One region of the Blastococcus jejuensis genome, then DNA from elsewhere that is predicted to be linked to it. Evidence: predicted binding sites of a transcription regulator. Region 1 holds the regulator's gene; the other holds the start of a gene.

Region 1 (9,276 bases):
GGCCAGCAGAGCGAGCTGGTCCTCGTCGACCGGACGGCCCTGGCAGGCACGCCGCACGCCGGCGACCACCTTGGTCCGGTTGAAGGGCTCGCTCACCCCGCTGCGCTTGACGACGGCGAGCACCGCCTCCTCGACGGTGGTGAACCGGCGGCCGCACTTCGGGCAGGACCGGCGGCGGCGCGTGGTGGCGCCCTCGTCGGCCTCCCGCGAGTCGATGACCCGGCTGTCGGCGTTGTGGCAGAACGGGCAACGCACCTGGGGTCACCTCCTCTCGATCCGGCGTCGCCCGGTGGTGACCGGGGCGCCTGCTGCAGGCCCTCGACGAGCCGCCCTGTGGACCCTCCTGGGGACATCCGGTGGACGCCCGGGGGAGAACCTGAGGAACAGCCTGTGGACAGGCTTACAACTCTGCAACTACTAGATGTAGGGGAACCCTAGGCCGACGAACACAAGATGTGCAAGCGATTCGAAGCCCGGCGTGTTCCGTTGCGGCACTGCCGTCACCAGCAGGAACAGCGCTTCCCACGAGTCACACGACACGCCGACACGACGCGCCGAAGGGTCCCCCGACCGCCCGCGGAACCGTCGGGTCGCGGCCCTCGGCGAGCACCGCTCCTCCGGCCGTCACGACGGCCCCCGGACGCGCCACGAGGGCGCCGGCCCCCACGCCGAGCGCGCGGACCCGAGCGGGGGGCACGGGAAGGGCCGCCAGGCGACCGGACCCGTCAGACGCCGGCGAGCGAACCGTCGAGCCGGGGCCGACGCGCGTGCGGGACGTGGTCGCTCAGGCGCATAGGACGGGTCAGGAGCTCCGGCTCGGCCTCGCCGACCGCCGCCCACGCACTGCGCGAGCGACCGGCGATCGTGTCGTCCTGGGGAGCGCGAGCGGCCGGGCCCGCATCGGTCACGACCGGGAGCAGCCCGGTGTCCGCGGCACGATGACGCCCGGCGGCGGGCGGGAGCGACGCCCGCACGGCGGCCATCTCGCCGGTCTCGGGGGCTCGCCGACGACCGCCGGGCCTCACCGCAGGCGTCTCGGCCGTCTCGGGCGCCCGACGACGGCCACCGGGACGGGTGACCGCCACGGACCCCACCGCCGGGACCTCGCCCGTCTCGGGCGCGCGGCGCCGGCCTCCCGGCCGCGCAGGCGCACCGCCCTGGACGACGGAGAGGTCGCGCACCATCGGCAGGCTCGCCGTCGCGTCGGACACGCTCGGGCGCTGGGACCGGGACGCGGTGGCCCGGGGCAGCTTCTGGGTGACCGGGTCGGCCGCGACGGAGGGCTCCGGGGCCACGGCGAGGTGCCGCTCGGGCAGCCGCAGACCGGCGAGGTCGGTCCAGGCGGTCTCCTCGACCCCACCCAGGACCACACGGACCCACACCTGGCAGGACCCGTCGGGGGCGTGCCGCCAGCCGAGCAGCTCACCGGCCCACCACGCCCCGGCCTGATAGACCTCGACCGCCTGGGGCTGACTGGTGAACACCGCTGCACGACTTTCCATGGCGCCTGACACGTGACGACCGTAAGCGTCCGAGCCACCACAGAGGGTGAAGACGCCCACACAGAGGGTTGACGAAGTCGGCCGCTCAGGTTGTAGAGGTGTTGCCGTGGCGACACCGCCCGGGACTGCCGATGCCGAGCCGGGCAGCCCGTCGCGCCGCGCCTCACCCCCGCTCACGGGAGCTGGAGAACCTGGCCGGGCACGAGGTCGGCGCCCTCGAGCCCGTTCATCCGCTGGATCTCGTCGATCACCGCGCGCACGTCGCCCTCGCCGTCGAGGGACGTGGCGATCGACCACAGCGTGTCGCCCTCCTGGACCACGACGCTGGACACCCCGGCCAGCCGGAGGCCGCCCTCGTCGCCCGAGAGGAGCGGGCCGAGCCACGACCCGAGGGCCACCGCCCCCGCCAGCGCCAGCACCACCGCGAGCCGGCGGGCCCGGCGGGTGAGCCGCACGCGCCGGGCGATCGACGGACCCGCCGGTGCCCGACGCGCGGCGCGGGGACGGCCCGGCCCGTCGCGATCAGGTCGTGCGGCCAGGTCGGGCGCGCCCCGCCGGACGGGGCCGCGGCGGACCGGAGCGGTCGGCCGCGCGGGCGCCGCCGGCGGCCGGCACACGCCCACCCGGGACGGGCTGCGGCGCGACGGGTGGGGGCGGACCGTGCGCAGGGTCGGAGCCGCCGGCTCGACGGGATCGGACACCAACCGGGGACGCCACGGCGCCTGCACCGCTTCGTCGAACTCCAGCACGGCTTCCTGCACGCATCCCATGACCGTCTCCTCCCGACCCGCCGAACACCCGTCGTCGCCGCCACCCTCGAACGCGTGTTCGATTCGAACGACTGTTCGATGTCTACCGCACGGGTCCGACGAAAGCGACAGGACACGGCACGACTTCGAACATGTGTTTGATCCGAGCGGGTCGCCGCGCTACGGTTCCTGCGAGAGATCACCGGCGCTGCGCGAGCAGCCGACGAGGAGGCGACGTGGCGGAGAAGAACGGGACGTCGGGCGGCCGGAAGCCGCCCGGGGACGCCACGGCGGCATCCGGGACGGCGACCGTCCGTTCGTTCCCCGACCGGGGCGCCGACGGCGACGGCCTGACCCAGCGGCAGCGCCGGGTCCTGGAGGTCATCCGCGACTCGATCGAGCGGCGCGGCTATCCCCCGTCGGTCCGGGAGATCGGCGAGGCGGTCGGTCTCTCCTCGGCGTCGTCGGTCGCCCACCAGCTCTCCGTCCTGCAGAAGAAGGGCTGGCTGCGGCGCGACCCCAACCGCCCGCGCGCGCTCGACGTCCGGCTCCCCGACGACTCGCCGCACGCCAGCGCCACGGTCACCGAGCTGCCGGGCGTCCCCGAGGGCGTCGACGTCTCCGCGCCGACCTACGTTCCGCTCGTCGGCCGGATCGCGGCCGGCGGTCCGGTGCTCGCCGAGCAGGCGGTCGAGGACGTCTTCCCGCTCCCCCGCGAGCTGGTCGGCGAGGGCACGCTGTTCATGCTGAAGGTCACCGGCGACTCGATGATCGAGGCGGCGATCTGCGACGGCGACTGGGTGGTCGTGCGCCAGCAGCCGACGGCGGAGAACGGCGAGATCGTCGCCGCGATGATCGACGGCGAGGCCACCGTCAAGACGTACAAGCGCCGCGACGGGCACGTCTGGCTGCTCCCGCACAACCCGGCGTACGAGCCCATCCCGGGCGACGACGCGACCGTGCTGGGGCGCGTGGTCAGCGTCCTCCGCCGGGTCTGACACCCGGCCGCCGGCCCGGTGCTGTCCGGCCCGGCGCTGTCCGGCCCGGCGCCGTCCGGCTCGCTGCCGTCAGACTCAGGGCCGGCGGCGCCGGAACAGTCCGCCCAGCCACACCAGCACGGTGGCCGTCAGCGCGGCGATCACCGCCGAGGTGATCGGTGAGAGCCCCGAGCTCGTGAAGTCGGTCAGGCTCGGCGTGGGCCCGGTGGCCGTGGTGCCGGGGGCGGGCAGGCCGCTCACGACCGGGACGACGGTCAGGTCGCTCGGGGTGCCCTCACTGGCCACCACCAGCGCGGAACCGTCCTCGGTGAAGCTGATCGCCTCCCCCTGCGGGGAGTCCGGCAACGGGACGCGGACCGGTTCGGCCGCCAGCGCCGCGACCACGTCGGATCCGGTCAGCGGCCAGACGTAGGCGTCGGTGTAGGTCCGCAGGGCCAGGTGATGCCCGTTGCCCGCGACCGCTCCCCCCGTGACCAGCAGCTGCCCGGCGCGGCCGACCGGACCACCGGGCGTGCCGGTCAGGGTCATGGCCACCGAGGCGACCCTGGCGAGTGGCATCGTCCCGCCGTCGACCAGCGGCGCCGCCGGCCGGTACACCGAGCTGGCCCCCAGCACCTCCTTGGTGACGACGTACGGCGTCCCGTCCGGGGCGAGCAGCAGGGCCTCGGCGTCGTGCGGGCCGTCCGGGTAGGTCAGCCGGTAGAGGTTCGTGGTCCCGTCGGGCCGCAGGGCGACGAGCGCGATCGTCGGCCGGCTCGCGCCGTTGTCCCCGGTGTCGGCCACCCAGACGGTCCCGTCGGCGCCGATCGCGAGGTCCTCCGGGTCGAACGGGTCCACGGCGGTCGTGTGGACGTCGATCACGGCGCAACTGGCGTCGAGCACGTACAGATCGATCTGGTCGCCGCCGTCGTTGATGGCCAGGAGCCGGCCGGGGACGGCGACCAGCCCGGAGAGCTCGGCGAGCCGCGGGTCGGTGATCTGGCAGCGGACCTGCGCGCCGGCGGCCGCCTGAGCGGTGGCGTCCTCGGCGGCCGCGGGCATGCCGGAGGCGAGGACGAGTGCGGCGCCGAGGAGACCTCCGGTCGCCAGCAGTCGCCCCCGGACGCCGCTACGCGGTCTGCCGGCCTGCTCGGGCACGAACCCAGCGTGACAGAACGGTTGCGTCCAGTGCGTGAACCACGCCCAACAGCACGATGCCCACGCACGCGCCGACGACTGCGTCGGTGACCCAGTGGAAGTCCAGGGAGACCATCGCGACGCCGGTCGCCACCGGACCGACGAGGCTGAGCCACCAGAACACCCGCTGCACGCGCATCGGCAGGCCGTACTCCACGGCCTGCCACCGCGCCACACCCCACATGAGGACGGCGTTGGCGACGTGGCCGGACGGGAACGAAGCGCCGTCCTCGTGGAAGAAGAAGGAACCCGGGAAGCCGGGCGCGGTGCGGCCGGTCCCCCACTTCACCGCGTAGACGACCGCGGTGAGCAGCGCGAGGGCGACGAGCACGCGGACCAGCGGCAGCAGGGTCCGCCGCCGCCAGGCCAGGTACCCGACCAGCACGGCCAGCACGACGAGGATCGTGGCGCGGCCACCCAGCTGGGTGACCACCCAGACCAGCGGGTAGGCCATCGACTCCTGCAGTCCCCAGTCGCTGACGACCTCGGAGACCTCGAGGTCCATCCGCTCCAGCCAGCCGCGGGTGAACAGATCGGCCGTGACGAGCCCGCCGACGACCAGCGCGGCGACGATGAGCCACCACGCAGGTCGGCCGGCGGTGATCCCGCGGGTGCGCGCGGGCACGTCGGCGTCGCTGACCACCCCGCTCGTCACGAGGTCACCGTACCGGCCTGTGATCTGCCTGTGACCTGGACGAGCCGGAGCCTGACCCGGACCTCACCCGACCGGGACGGCGAACTCCTCGAGCGCCGCGGCGAGCGCGCCGTCCACCCGGGCGGTCATCCGGGTGCCGGTGCCCTCGTGGGTCTCGGTGAGCACCTCGCCGTCGCGGTGCACGCGGGCCACGAGGTCGCCGCGGTCGTAGGGCACCAGCACGTCGACGTCCACCTCCGGGTGGGGCAGCCGCGTGGCGATGAGCTCGCGCAGCGCGTCCATCCCCGCCCCCGTGCGCGCCGACACCCAGGCCGCGCCGGGCAGGGCGCGGCGCAGCGTGAGGATGTCGTCCTCGCTCATCGCGTCGACCTTGTTGACGACGATGACCTCGGGCACGGCCGCGGCGTCGATCTCGCCGAGCACGACGCGGACGGCGTCGATCTGGCCGAGCGGGTCGGGGTCGGACCCGTCGACGACGTGCAGCAGCAGGTCGGCGGCGGCGACCTCCTCCAGCGTGGACCGGAAGGCGTCCACCAGCTGGTGGGGCAGGTGCCGGACGAAGCCGACGGTGTCGGTGAGGGTGTACTCGCGGCCGTCGGGCGACTGCGCCCGCCGGACGGTCGGGTCGAGGGTCGCGAACAGCGCGTTCTCGACGAGCACGCCGGCCCCGGTCAGCGCGTTGAGCAGGCTGGACTTGCCGGCGTTGGTGTAGCCGGCGATCGCCACGCTGGGCGTGGCATTGCGGTCGCGGCTCGAACGCTGGGTGGCGCGGGCGGTCGCCATGCCGGCGATCTCCCGGCGCAGCTTGCTCACCCGCGACCGGATCCGCCGCCGGTCGGTCTCGATCTTGGTCTCACCCGGACCGCGCGTACCGATGCCGCCACCGCCGGCGACGCGACCACCCGCCTGGCGGGACATCGACTCACCCCACCCGCGCAGGCGCGGGAGCATGTACTGCATCTGGGCGAGCTCGACCTGGGCCTTGCCCTCCCGGCTGGTGGCGTGCTGGGCGAAGATGTCGAGGATCAGCGCGGTGCGGTCGACGACCTTGACCTTGAGCACCTTCTCCAGCTGGTTGAGCTGGCCGGGGGTGAGCTCGCCGTCGCAGATGACGGTGTCGGCCCCGGTCGCGGCGACGATGTCGCGGATCTCGGCTGCCTTGCCCGAACCGACATAGGTGGCGGCGTCGGGCTTGTCGCGGCGCTGGCTGACCGCCTCGAGCACCTGCGAGCCGGCGGTCTCGGCGAGGGCCGCGAGCTCGGCCAGGGAACGGTCGGCGTCGGCCTGCGTGCCCTCTGTCCAGACACCGACCAGCACGACGCGCTCGAGGCGCAGCTGCCGGTACTCGACCTCGGTGACGTCGGCGAGCTCGGTGGACAGGCCGGCGACCCGGCGCAGGGCCCCGCGCGCCTCGAGGGCGTAGGAGCCGGTGGTGTCGTCGGACTCCTCCCACCGGTCGGTGGAGGGTGTCGGGTCGGGGCTCCGGTCGAACGGGAGGCTCTCGGGGGCGGTCGTCATCGGCTCCAGCGTGGCACGTGCCCCGGAAAGAGGCATCTGAGTTGTCATCACCGGCTACAACACATCCGAGGCCCGAGTGCATCCCGCCGTCGACCGGGTAGGGCAGGAACGACCGATTCCTCGACGCAGGAGGACGCCATGAGCGAGAGCGGAGCGAGCAGGCCGGGCGAGAACGAGGAGCTCGACGACCCGGGCCGCGACCCCAAGGGCCTCAACCCGCCGCGCAACCTGTTCGGCGGCGGACCCGACCAGGACAGCGGGCGCGGGGAGCCGAAGGGCAGCCCCGGGACGGAGGGCGAATCGATGATGCCCGAGGCGCCCACCGACGACGACGACCGGGCCTGATCCTCAGGCGTCCAGCCACTCCGCGCACAGCTCGCCGGCCGCGACGACGACGGCCGGGCCGGTGAGCACCGTCGTCCCGGGGGTCACCTGCACCGACAGCCGGCCCCCGGGCACGTCGACGACGACGGTCCCCTCGGACCGGTCCTCGGCGGCCAGGGCCGCGTAGGCCGCCGCGCAGGCACCCGTGCCGCAGGACCGCGTCTCCCCCACGCCTCGCTCGAACACCCGCAGCCGGATGTGCGCGCCCGGCTCGACCACGTTGATCAGCTCCACGTTCACGCCGTCGGGGAACAGGTCGGTGTCGAACGACGGCGCACGGGTGAGGTCGAGCGTGTCGACGTCGACGTCGGTGAGCGCGGCCAGGTGCGGGTTGCCCATCGACACCGCACGGCCGCGGAAGTCGCGCCCGCCCACCCGGGCCTCGCCGGCGCCGAACTCGCGCGCCGGGCCCATGTCGACCCAGTAGCCCCCGCCCGAGGCGACGCCCACCCGGCGCGGGCCGCCGCGCGTACCGACCAGGACGCCGGCCTCGCAGGTCGAGCGGTCGAGCAGTCCCTCGGTGACGAGCACGTGCAGGAAGAGCCGGATGCCGTTGCCGCACATCTCGGCGTGCGACCCGTCGGCGTTGCGGTGGTCCATGAACCACTCGCAGGCGTCGAGGTCGCCGCCGAGCACGTCGGCCGCATCGGGCACGTGCACGCTCCGGACGACACGCAGGACGCCGTCGGCGCCGAGGCCGGCGCGGCGGTCGCAGAGCCGGCGGACCATCGCCTCGTCCAGCCGCCGCTCGGGCCACGTGGTGCCGTCGGGGTCGGGCAGGACGACGAAGTCGTTCTCCGTGCCGTGCCCGATCAGCACCCGGGGAGTCGTCACCGGTCGATCGTACGGTCGGTGATCTGCCTGGTGACGGCGTCGAGCAGGTCGGGCCGGGCGGCGTCGAACCAGGTGAGCGCCGCGTCCCGGCGGAACCAGGAGCGTTGCCGGCGCACGAACCGGCGGGTGGTGCTCACCGTGCGCTCGCGCGCCTCCTCGGCGGTCATTCTCCCGTCGAACTGCGCCAGCACCTGCGCGTAGCCCAGGGCGCGCGAGGCCGTCGGCCCCTCGCGCAGGCCGTCCTCGGCCAGCGCCGCCACCTCCTCGACGAAGCCGGCCGCCCACATGCGGTCCACGCGCAGGGCCACCCGCTCGTCGAGCGCGGCGGGGTCCCGGTCCAGGCCGACGGCGACCACCGGGTAGTGCGGCCGGGGCTCGGGCAGCGAGGCGGCGAAGGGCCCGCCGGTCAGCTCGATCACCTCGAGCGCGCGCACGATGCGCCGTCCGTTGCTGGGCAGCACCGCGGCCGCGGCCGCCGGGTCCAGCCCGGCCAGCCGGGCGTGCAGCGCGGTCGGGCCGACGGCGGCGAGCTCCGCCTCCCAGCGCGCCCGGACGGAGGGATCGGTGCCGGGGAAGTCCAGCTCGTCGACGACGGCGCGCACGTACAGCCCCGAGCCCCCGACCAGCAGCGGCACCGTGCCGGCCGCCCGCAGCCGGTCGATCTCGGCGCGGGCGCGCTGCCGGTACTCGGCCACGGACGCCGCCTCGCGGACGTGCCACAGGTCGAGCAGGTGGTGCGGGATGCCGCCCCGCTCGTCGGGCGAGGGCTTCGCGGTGCCGATGTCCATGCCGCGGTAGAGCTGCATCGAGTCGGCGTTGACCACCTCCCCGCCCAGGCGCTGGGCGAGGGCGACCGCCAGCGCCGTCTTGCCGGTGGCGGTCGGGCCGACCACCGCGACCACCGGCGGGAGCACGCTCATCTGCTCCACCAGTCGGCGACGAGGTAGCCCACGCCGAAGGGCGCCTCGTCCAGGCGCAGCCGGGCGCTGACCGCGCGGTCGGCCAGGGCGGCGCCCACGGCGCGCCACGTCGGGACGCCGGACGCGAGCAGCCGCTCCCCCTCGGCCGGGTCGAGGGCGGCGAGCGCCGCGGCGTCGCCGGCCGCCAGCGCGGCGGCGACGGCGGCGTCGAACGGGCCGGCCGCCGGATCGAGGTAGCCGGGCGCCTTGACGGTCCGCCGGGCCGATCCGTCGCCCATGGCGAGGACACCCACGGGGCCCGGGAGGGACGCCAGGAGTGCGCCGAGGTCGGCCGGGCCGACGCCGGTGCGGGTCGCGGTGCACCCGGCCTCGTCGAGCAGCCAGGCCGCGAGCAGGTGTGGGAGCGGCGGCCGACGACCGTCGGACCGCGGGCGCCCGTCGAAGGGCACCTCGACGTCGACGCCGAAACCGCGCAGATCCCCGGCGTCGCCGGGTCCGAATCGCTCGCCGGCGGCCGCTCCGCCGCCGACCACCACCACC
Region 2 (6,900 bases), 370 kb from region 1:
GCGACGACGGTGGCCGACGTCGCGGTCGCCCACGCGGTGATGGCCGGGCAGGAGCAGCCCGCTTCGCACGCCGAGGGGCCGCTGCGCATCGCCGTCAGCACGCGGTCCCCGGTGCCGGGGGTGCGCGCCGACGCCGAGACGCGCGCCGCCGTCGACGCGGTCGTGGCGCTGCTGACCGCCGCGGGGCACACCGTCGTCCGCCGCGACCCGCCGATCAGCACCGGCGCGGCCGCCGGGGCACTGGCCCGGTGGATGGCCGGTGCCGAGGACGACGCCGAGCACCTCGGCATCGACCGCGCGGCGCTGCAGCCCCGCAGCCGCACGCACGCCCGCATCGGGCGGGCGGTCCGGCGGGCCGGCCTGGTCCGCCCACGGACGGCGGAGCGGTTCCGCGAGCGCATGAGCGGCTTCTTCGACGACGTCGACCTGCTGCTGACCCCGGTGACGACCGGCCCGCCGCTGCCCGCCCGCCCGTGGCACGAGCGGTCGTTCCTGGCCAACGTGACGGCCAACGCGCGGTGGGCCCCGTGGACGGCGGCCTGGAACCTCGCCGGGCTGCCGGCCGTCGTCCTCCCCGCCGGCATGCGCCCCGAGGGGCTGCCGCTGGCGGTCCAGTTCGTCGGGCCCCCCGGCGCCGAGACGCGGCTACTCTGGATCGCCGGAGAGCTGGAGCGTCAGCAACCGTGGCGCCGTCACGCGCCTGTCTTCGACCCCCTGACACCCCAGGCCACCGCACCCCCGGCCACGGCACCCGTCTGACGCCGTCCGCCCCCTGTCACCCGGCGTGACGGGGACGACACGGCGACGCGCCGGTGTTCCGGAACAGCGCGCCCGCGCGGTTCCTTGGCCCCAGTGATGAGCATTCTCCAGCCAGCGTTCCCAGCAACAGCGACCGACAGGGATTTCATGGACCGCCTCGTCGTCCGCGGCGCCCGCGAGCACAACCTCAAGGACGTCCACCTCGACCTGCCCCGCGACGCGCTGATCGTGTTCACGGGCCTGTCCGGCTCGGGCAAGTCGAGCCTGGCGTTCGACACGATCTTCGCCGAAGGTCAGCGCCGCTACGTCGAGTCGCTGTCGGCGTACGCGCGCCAGTTCCTCGGGCAGATGGACAAGCCCGACGTCGACTTCATCGAGGGCCTGTCCCCGGCGGTGTCGATCGACCAGAAGTCGACCAACCGCAACCCGCGGTCGACCGTCGGCACCATCACCGAGGTCTACGACTACCTCCGGCTGCTATACGCGCGCGCCGGGCAGCCGCACTGCCCGAACTGTGGCAAGCCGATCTCCCGGCAGACGCCGCAGCAGATCGTCGACCAGGTGCTGTCGATGGAGGAGGGCACCCGCTTCCAGGTGCTCGCGCCGGTCGTCCGTGCCCGCAAGGGCGAGTACGTCGACCTGTTCAGCTCGCTGCAGACCCAGGGCTTCTCCCGCGTCCGCGTCGACGGTGTCGTGCACCCGCTGACCGAGCCGCCGAAGCTCAAGAAGCAGGAGAAGCACACGATCGAGGTGATCGTCGACCGGCTGACGGTCAAGGAGAGCGCCAAGCGGCGCCTGACCGACTCGGTCGAGACCGCGCTGGGGCTCGCGGGGGGCCTCGTCGTCCTCGACTTCGTCGACCTCGACGAGCACGACCCGCACCGGGAGCGCACGTACTCCGAGCACCTCGCCTGCGTCGACGACGGGCTGTCGTTCGAGGCCCTCGAGCCGCGGTCGTTCTCGTTCAACTCGCCGTTCGGCGCCTGCCCCGAGTGCACCGGCATCGGCACGCGCAAGGAGGTCGATCCCGACCTCGTCGTCCCCGATCCGGAGAAGTCGCTGGGCCAGGGCGCGGTCGCGCCGTGGGCCGGGTCGATGAGCAACGAGTACTTCACCCGGCTGCTCACGGGTCTCTCGCAGCAGCTCGGTTTCTCCATGGACACCCCGTGGGAGCGCCTCCCGGCCAAGGTGCAGAAGGCGGTCCTGCACGGGTCGCCGGACCAGGTCCACGTCCGCTACAAGAACCGGTACGGCCGCGAGCGCAGCTACTACGCCGCGTTCGAGGGCGTGCTGCCGTTCCTGGAGCGCCGGCACGAGGACACCGACAGCGACTACATGCGGGACAAGTACGAGGGCTACATGCGCGACGTGCCCTGCCCCGTGTGCCACGGCACCCGGCTGAAGCCGGAGATCCTCGCCGTCAAGCTCAACGACCGCTCGATCGCCGACATCACCGGCCTGTCGATCGGTGAGGCCTCCGAGTGGCTCGGTTCCCTGGAGCTGGGGGAGCGGGAGCGCGCGATCGCCGACCGCGTGCTCAAGGAGATCCAGGCCCGGCTGTCCTTCCTCGTCGACGTCGGCTTGGACTACCTGTCCCTCGACCGGCCCGCCGCGACGCTGGCCGGTGGGGAGGCCCAGCGCATCCGGCTGGCCACGCAGATCGGGTCCGGCCTGGTCGGCGTCCTCTACGTCCTCGACGAGCCGTCGATCGGGCTGCACCAGCGCGACAACTCGCGGCTGATCGAGACGCTCGTCCGCCTGCGCGACATGGGCAACACGTTGATCGTCGTCGAGCACGACGAGGACACGATCAAGGTCGCCGACTGGATCGTCGACATCGGTCCCGGCGCGGGTGAGCACGGCGGCGAGATCGTCGTCAGCGGCCAGCTCGAGGACCTGATGAAGAGCGAGCGGTCGCTGACCGGGGCGTACCTGTCCGGGCGCATGGCCATCGAGATCCCCAAGGAGCGGCGCGAGCCGACGCCGGGTCGCGAGCTCGTCGTCAAGGGCGCCCGGGAGCACAACCTCAAGGGCGTCGACGTCACCTTCCCGCTGGGCATGCTGGTCGCGGTCACCGGCGTCTCGGGGTCGGGCAAGTCCAGCCTGGTCAACGACATCCTCTACACGACGCTGGCCAACCAGCTGAACCGTGCGCGGATGGTCCCCGGCCGGCACCGGACGGTCACCGGTCTCGAGCACCTCGACAAGGTCGTGCACGTCGACCAGTCGCCGATCGGTCGCACCCCGCGGTCGAACCCGGCCACGTACACCGGTGTCTGGGACCACGTCCGCAAGCTGTTCGCCAGCACGACCGAGGCGAAGATGCGGGGCTACCTGCCCGGGCGGTTCTCGTTCAACGTCAAGGGCGGCCGCTGCGAGGCGTGCTCCGGCGACGGCACGCTGAAGATCGAGATGAACTTCCTGCCCGACGTGTACGTCCCCTGCGAGGTGTGCAAGGGCGCCCGGTTCAACCGGGAGACGCTCGAGGTGCACTACAAGGGCAAGACCGTCGCCGAGGTCCTCGACATGCCGATCGAGGAGGCGGCCGACTTCTTCGCCGCGATCCCGGCGATCGCCCGCTACCTGCGCACGCTCACCGAGGTCGGGCTGGGGTACGTCCGGCTGGGCCAGCCGGCGACGACCCTGTCCGGCGGCGAGGCGCAGCGGGTGAAGCTGGCCAGCGAGCTGCAGAAGCGGTCCAACGGGCGCAGTATCTACGTCCTCGACGAGCCGACGACGGGTCTGCACTTCGAGGACATCCGCAAGCTGCTGCTCGTGCTGCAGGGCCTGGTCGACAAGGGCAACTCGGTCATCGTCATCGAGCACAACCTCGACGTGATCAAGAGCGCCGACTGGCTGATCGACATGGGGCCCGAAGGCGGATTCCGCGGCGGCACCGTCGTCGCGGAGGGGCCGCCGGAGTTCCTCGCGACGGTGCCGGAGAGCCACACGGGGCGGTACTTGGTCCCGATCCTCGACCCGGAAGCCGTCGCGGCGGCCGCGGCGCCGAAGAAGCGGAGTCGCAAGAAGGCCAGCTGACCCGCTCGTGCCGGCGATGGGGTCTCCCCATCGCCGGCGCGAGCGTGAAGACGAAGCTGCGGGGCGCCCCGGAACAGGCAGCGATGGGTGCGCCGTCCACAGACGGTCCGGTCGTCCACAGATGCCTGCTGACCAGGGCGTTCGTCTTGTGGCGTGGCTTGTTCGAACGTATGATCGAACGCATGACGGAGGGGTCGGCGGGCGATTGGTACGCGGAGGCGCGCCGCCGTGCGGTGGCCTCGAGCCGACGCCGGCGGGCAGGGGCCGCATCGACCGAGTGGCCCGAGTTCGCTCCGCCGGTCGCGCTGTCGGAGGGCCCGCTGGGAGCGGTCCAGGCCGCCGACCGGGAGATCGCCCGGCTGACCTCGGTCCGGGCGCGCGCGGTGGCGGAGTTCGCGGAGTCCCGGCCGGCGACCGCCGACAGAGCGCAGGGGGAGCCGGGGGCGATGAGCGCGGCTCGGTGGGCCGCTCGTCCCGACGTGCTGCGCCCGGTGAGCGAGTGGGCGATGCAGGAGCTCGCGGTGGCGCTGTCGATCACCGCGGGGGCCGCCGAGTCGCTGCTGACCAGGTCGCTGACCCTGGTCCACCGGCTGCCCGGCACGCTGGCCGCGCTGGAGGCCGGGGCACTGCATCAAGGGCACCTGTGGCCGATGCTCGAGCACGTCGCGCCGATCGCCGACGACCGGGTGCGGGCGGAGGTCGAGGCCGAGCTGCTGCGCTGGGCGGCCGGGCGGATCACCACGCCGGCACAACTCGGCGCTAAGGCTCGCCGAGAGGTGACCCGGCGGGACTGCCGGGCCGCGTTGCGCCGGCTGCAGCGGGCGATCGCGGAGCGGGGCGTGCGCCTGCGGTCGGCGGCGACCGACGGGATGTCCTCGGTGACCTCGGACCTGACCGTTCCCGAGGCGCATGCGCTGTACCGCGCCCTGGGTGCCTACGCCGATGCGCTCCCCGACGACCCGGATGGGCCGGTGCGCACCCGGGGACAGAAGATGGCCGACTGCTTGCTCGACCTGGTGCTGCGGCCCGGTGAGCACGACCTGCCGCCGGTGCGTGTGCTGCTGACCGTGGTCGCGTCGGTCGCCGGCTTGGCCGGCGGGGACGAGCCGGCGGAGATCGACGGGCAGGTGGTGCCCGCCGAGATGGTCCGCGCCCTGCTGCGCACCCTCGCCGGCCACCGAGGCGATCAGCCGGCCACCGATCCCACGGGCATCGACGACCCCGCCGACTCCCAGCCGCCTCCGCACCGGCGCGCGGATGCGCCGACCGCGGCAGCGTCCGATGCCGAGCCGTCCTTCGTGGCCGAACTGGCCGACGATGCGGAACTGGCCGATTGGTGGGACGAGATGGAGCGGCGCGTGCTCGCCGACGAGCTCGTCGATCCCGATCCCGAGCCGCTGCCCGACGATCAGATCGGCGCCGGTCCGATCGATCCGCTCTTCCTGGCGTGGATGGCCGACGACGCGCTCCACGATGACCCACCCGGCCGCGACCCTGACGACGTGGCTAGGTCTGTCGCGCCGGCCGCTGCGGAACCGGCGAACGACCCGGCCGCAGCCGCCCAGCGAACGGCCGATCTGCCGGCCGCTGCAGAGGGGGTGAACGGCCAGCCCGTCCGCGACGGGTGGTGGGCTGCCGCGGACCGGGCCGTCGAGGAGGCAGGACTGGCGGCGCTGGAGGCCGCCCGGTCTCTCGGACGAGCCCGGCAGGCGGTGCGCACCGCGACCGCCGCCGACACGGCGGACGAGTCCGCTTGGCAGTCCGGCCCCGGGGGCCGGGTCAGCTCAGCCGTCGACGCCCTGGACGCGCTCGCCGCCGCTGAGGAGACGCAGCGTGCCTGGCTGGCCGGCCTGCTGGCTGCGACGGGCGGCGGGGGACTGGTCGACCGGCCGCGCATCGCGGTCACCGACGCGCTCACCGGTGCCCTGCTCGCCCTGACCGACCTGCCCGAACTCCGGCGCACGGCGCACTGCAGCCGGCCCGCGTGCACACGGCACCCCGACCGCTGCACCCACGACCTCACGGGTCGCCCCGGACTCGGCCCGCCCGGCCCCACCGACGGCTATCGGCCATCCGCTCCGCTCGACCGTTTCGTCCGCGCCCGTGACCGTCGCTGCCGCTTCCCCGGCTGCCGCCGCAGGGTGCCGCGCGGTGGCGAACTGGACCACAACACCCGCCACCCCCTCGGGGAGACCAGTGCGGCGAACCTGGCTGGCTACTGCACCACCGACCACCGCGGCAAGCACCAGGCTCCGGGTTGGCGCTACGAGCTCGACTCCGACGGCACGCTCACCGTCACCACTCCCACCGGGCTGACCGTCAGCACCGATCCACCGCCTTACTGACCGGCGGAGCCGGTGTCAGGAGATCGGGGGAGCGGGCTGGACCTTGCCGCGGGGCAAGGTCCTACCGTCGCCGCCATGGAGAGCGCAGGCACACGGATGACCGTCGGCCAGCTGGCCGATGCCGTCGGCGTGACCCCCAAGGCGCTGCGGCACTACGACCGCGTCGGCCTGTTCCGGCCCGACGGCGTCGACGACGGCAACGGCTACCGCTGGTACCGGGCCGACCGGCTGCGGGAGGCACGCCTCCTCGCGCGTCTGCGGTCCGTCGGCGTGCCCCTGGACGGCGTCGCCGAGTGCCTGGAGTCCGGTGGTGACCCCGAGGTCGTCGAGCGGGTGCTCCGGGCCCACCAGCGTCGGCTGGAGGCGCGGAGTGCCCGCGTGCGCGGCGACCTGCACCGGCTCACCCACCTGCTGACCGACATGGAGGCCGGCATGGAGGCCGGCATGGAGGCCAGCATGGAGGCCAGCATGGAGGCCGACGTGGAGCCCGCCACCGCACCGGCTGGCCTGCCCGCGCCGCCGCCGGACGACGGCGCTCCAGTTGCCGGCTCCGACGAGCGCACGCTCGCCGTCGACCTGTTCAACGGGGTCTGGCGGCTCATGGAGACCGAGGACCGCACGCCGGCCCAGGACGACCGGATGCTGCACATGGCCCATGCCTCGCGCTACCACTGGGAGCAGGTCGGAGCGCCGGCGAACCTGGCCCGCGGCGAGTGGCAGTGCTCCCGGGTCTATGCGGTGCTCGGCCGGGCCGAGC

The links. The regulator LexA, encoded in region 1, represses DNA repair genes until DNA is damaged. The targets are predictions, from matches to a motif close to TCGAACANNTGTTCGA.
Region 2: a site for LexA is predicted at 3,961-3,976, ahead of ABD644_RS05595 (DUF222 domain-containing protein). Genes of this name have one in related genera too.

The regions. Positions count from the first base shown of each region.
Region 1 is NZ_BAAAVV010000002.1:14,320-23,595, reverse strand. It holds gene nrdR (transcriptional regulator NrdR) at 1-255, opposite strand, end outside; gene ABD644_RS03860 (hypothetical protein) at 726-1,514, opposite strand; gene ABD644_RS03855 (LysM peptidoglycan-binding domain-containing protein) at 1,676-2,272, opposite strand; gene lexA (transcriptional repressor LexA) at 2,488-3,249, shown strand; gene ABD644_RS03845 (hypothetical protein) at 3,325-4,386, opposite strand; gene ABD644_RS03840 (phosphatase PAP2 family protein) at 4,358-5,080, opposite strand; gene hflX (GTPase HflX) at 5,144-6,598, opposite strand; gene ABD644_RS03830 (hypothetical protein) at 6,737-6,943, shown strand; gene dapF (diaminopimelate epimerase) at 6,947-7,816, opposite strand; gene miaA (tRNA (adenosine(37)-N6)-dimethylallyltransferase MiaA) at 7,813-8,736, opposite strand; gene ABD644_RS03815 (class III extradiol ring-cleavage dioxygenase family protein) at 8,733-9,276, opposite strand, start outside.
Region 2 is NZ_BAAAVV010000002.1:387,477-394,376, forward strand. It holds gene ABD644_RS05585 (amidase) at 1-759, shown strand, start outside; gene uvrA (excinuclease ABC subunit UvrA) at 907-3,798, shown strand; gene ABD644_RS05595 (DUF222 domain-containing protein) at 3,981-6,143, shown strand; gene ABD644_RS05600 (MerR family transcriptional regulator) at 6,219-6,900, shown strand, end outside.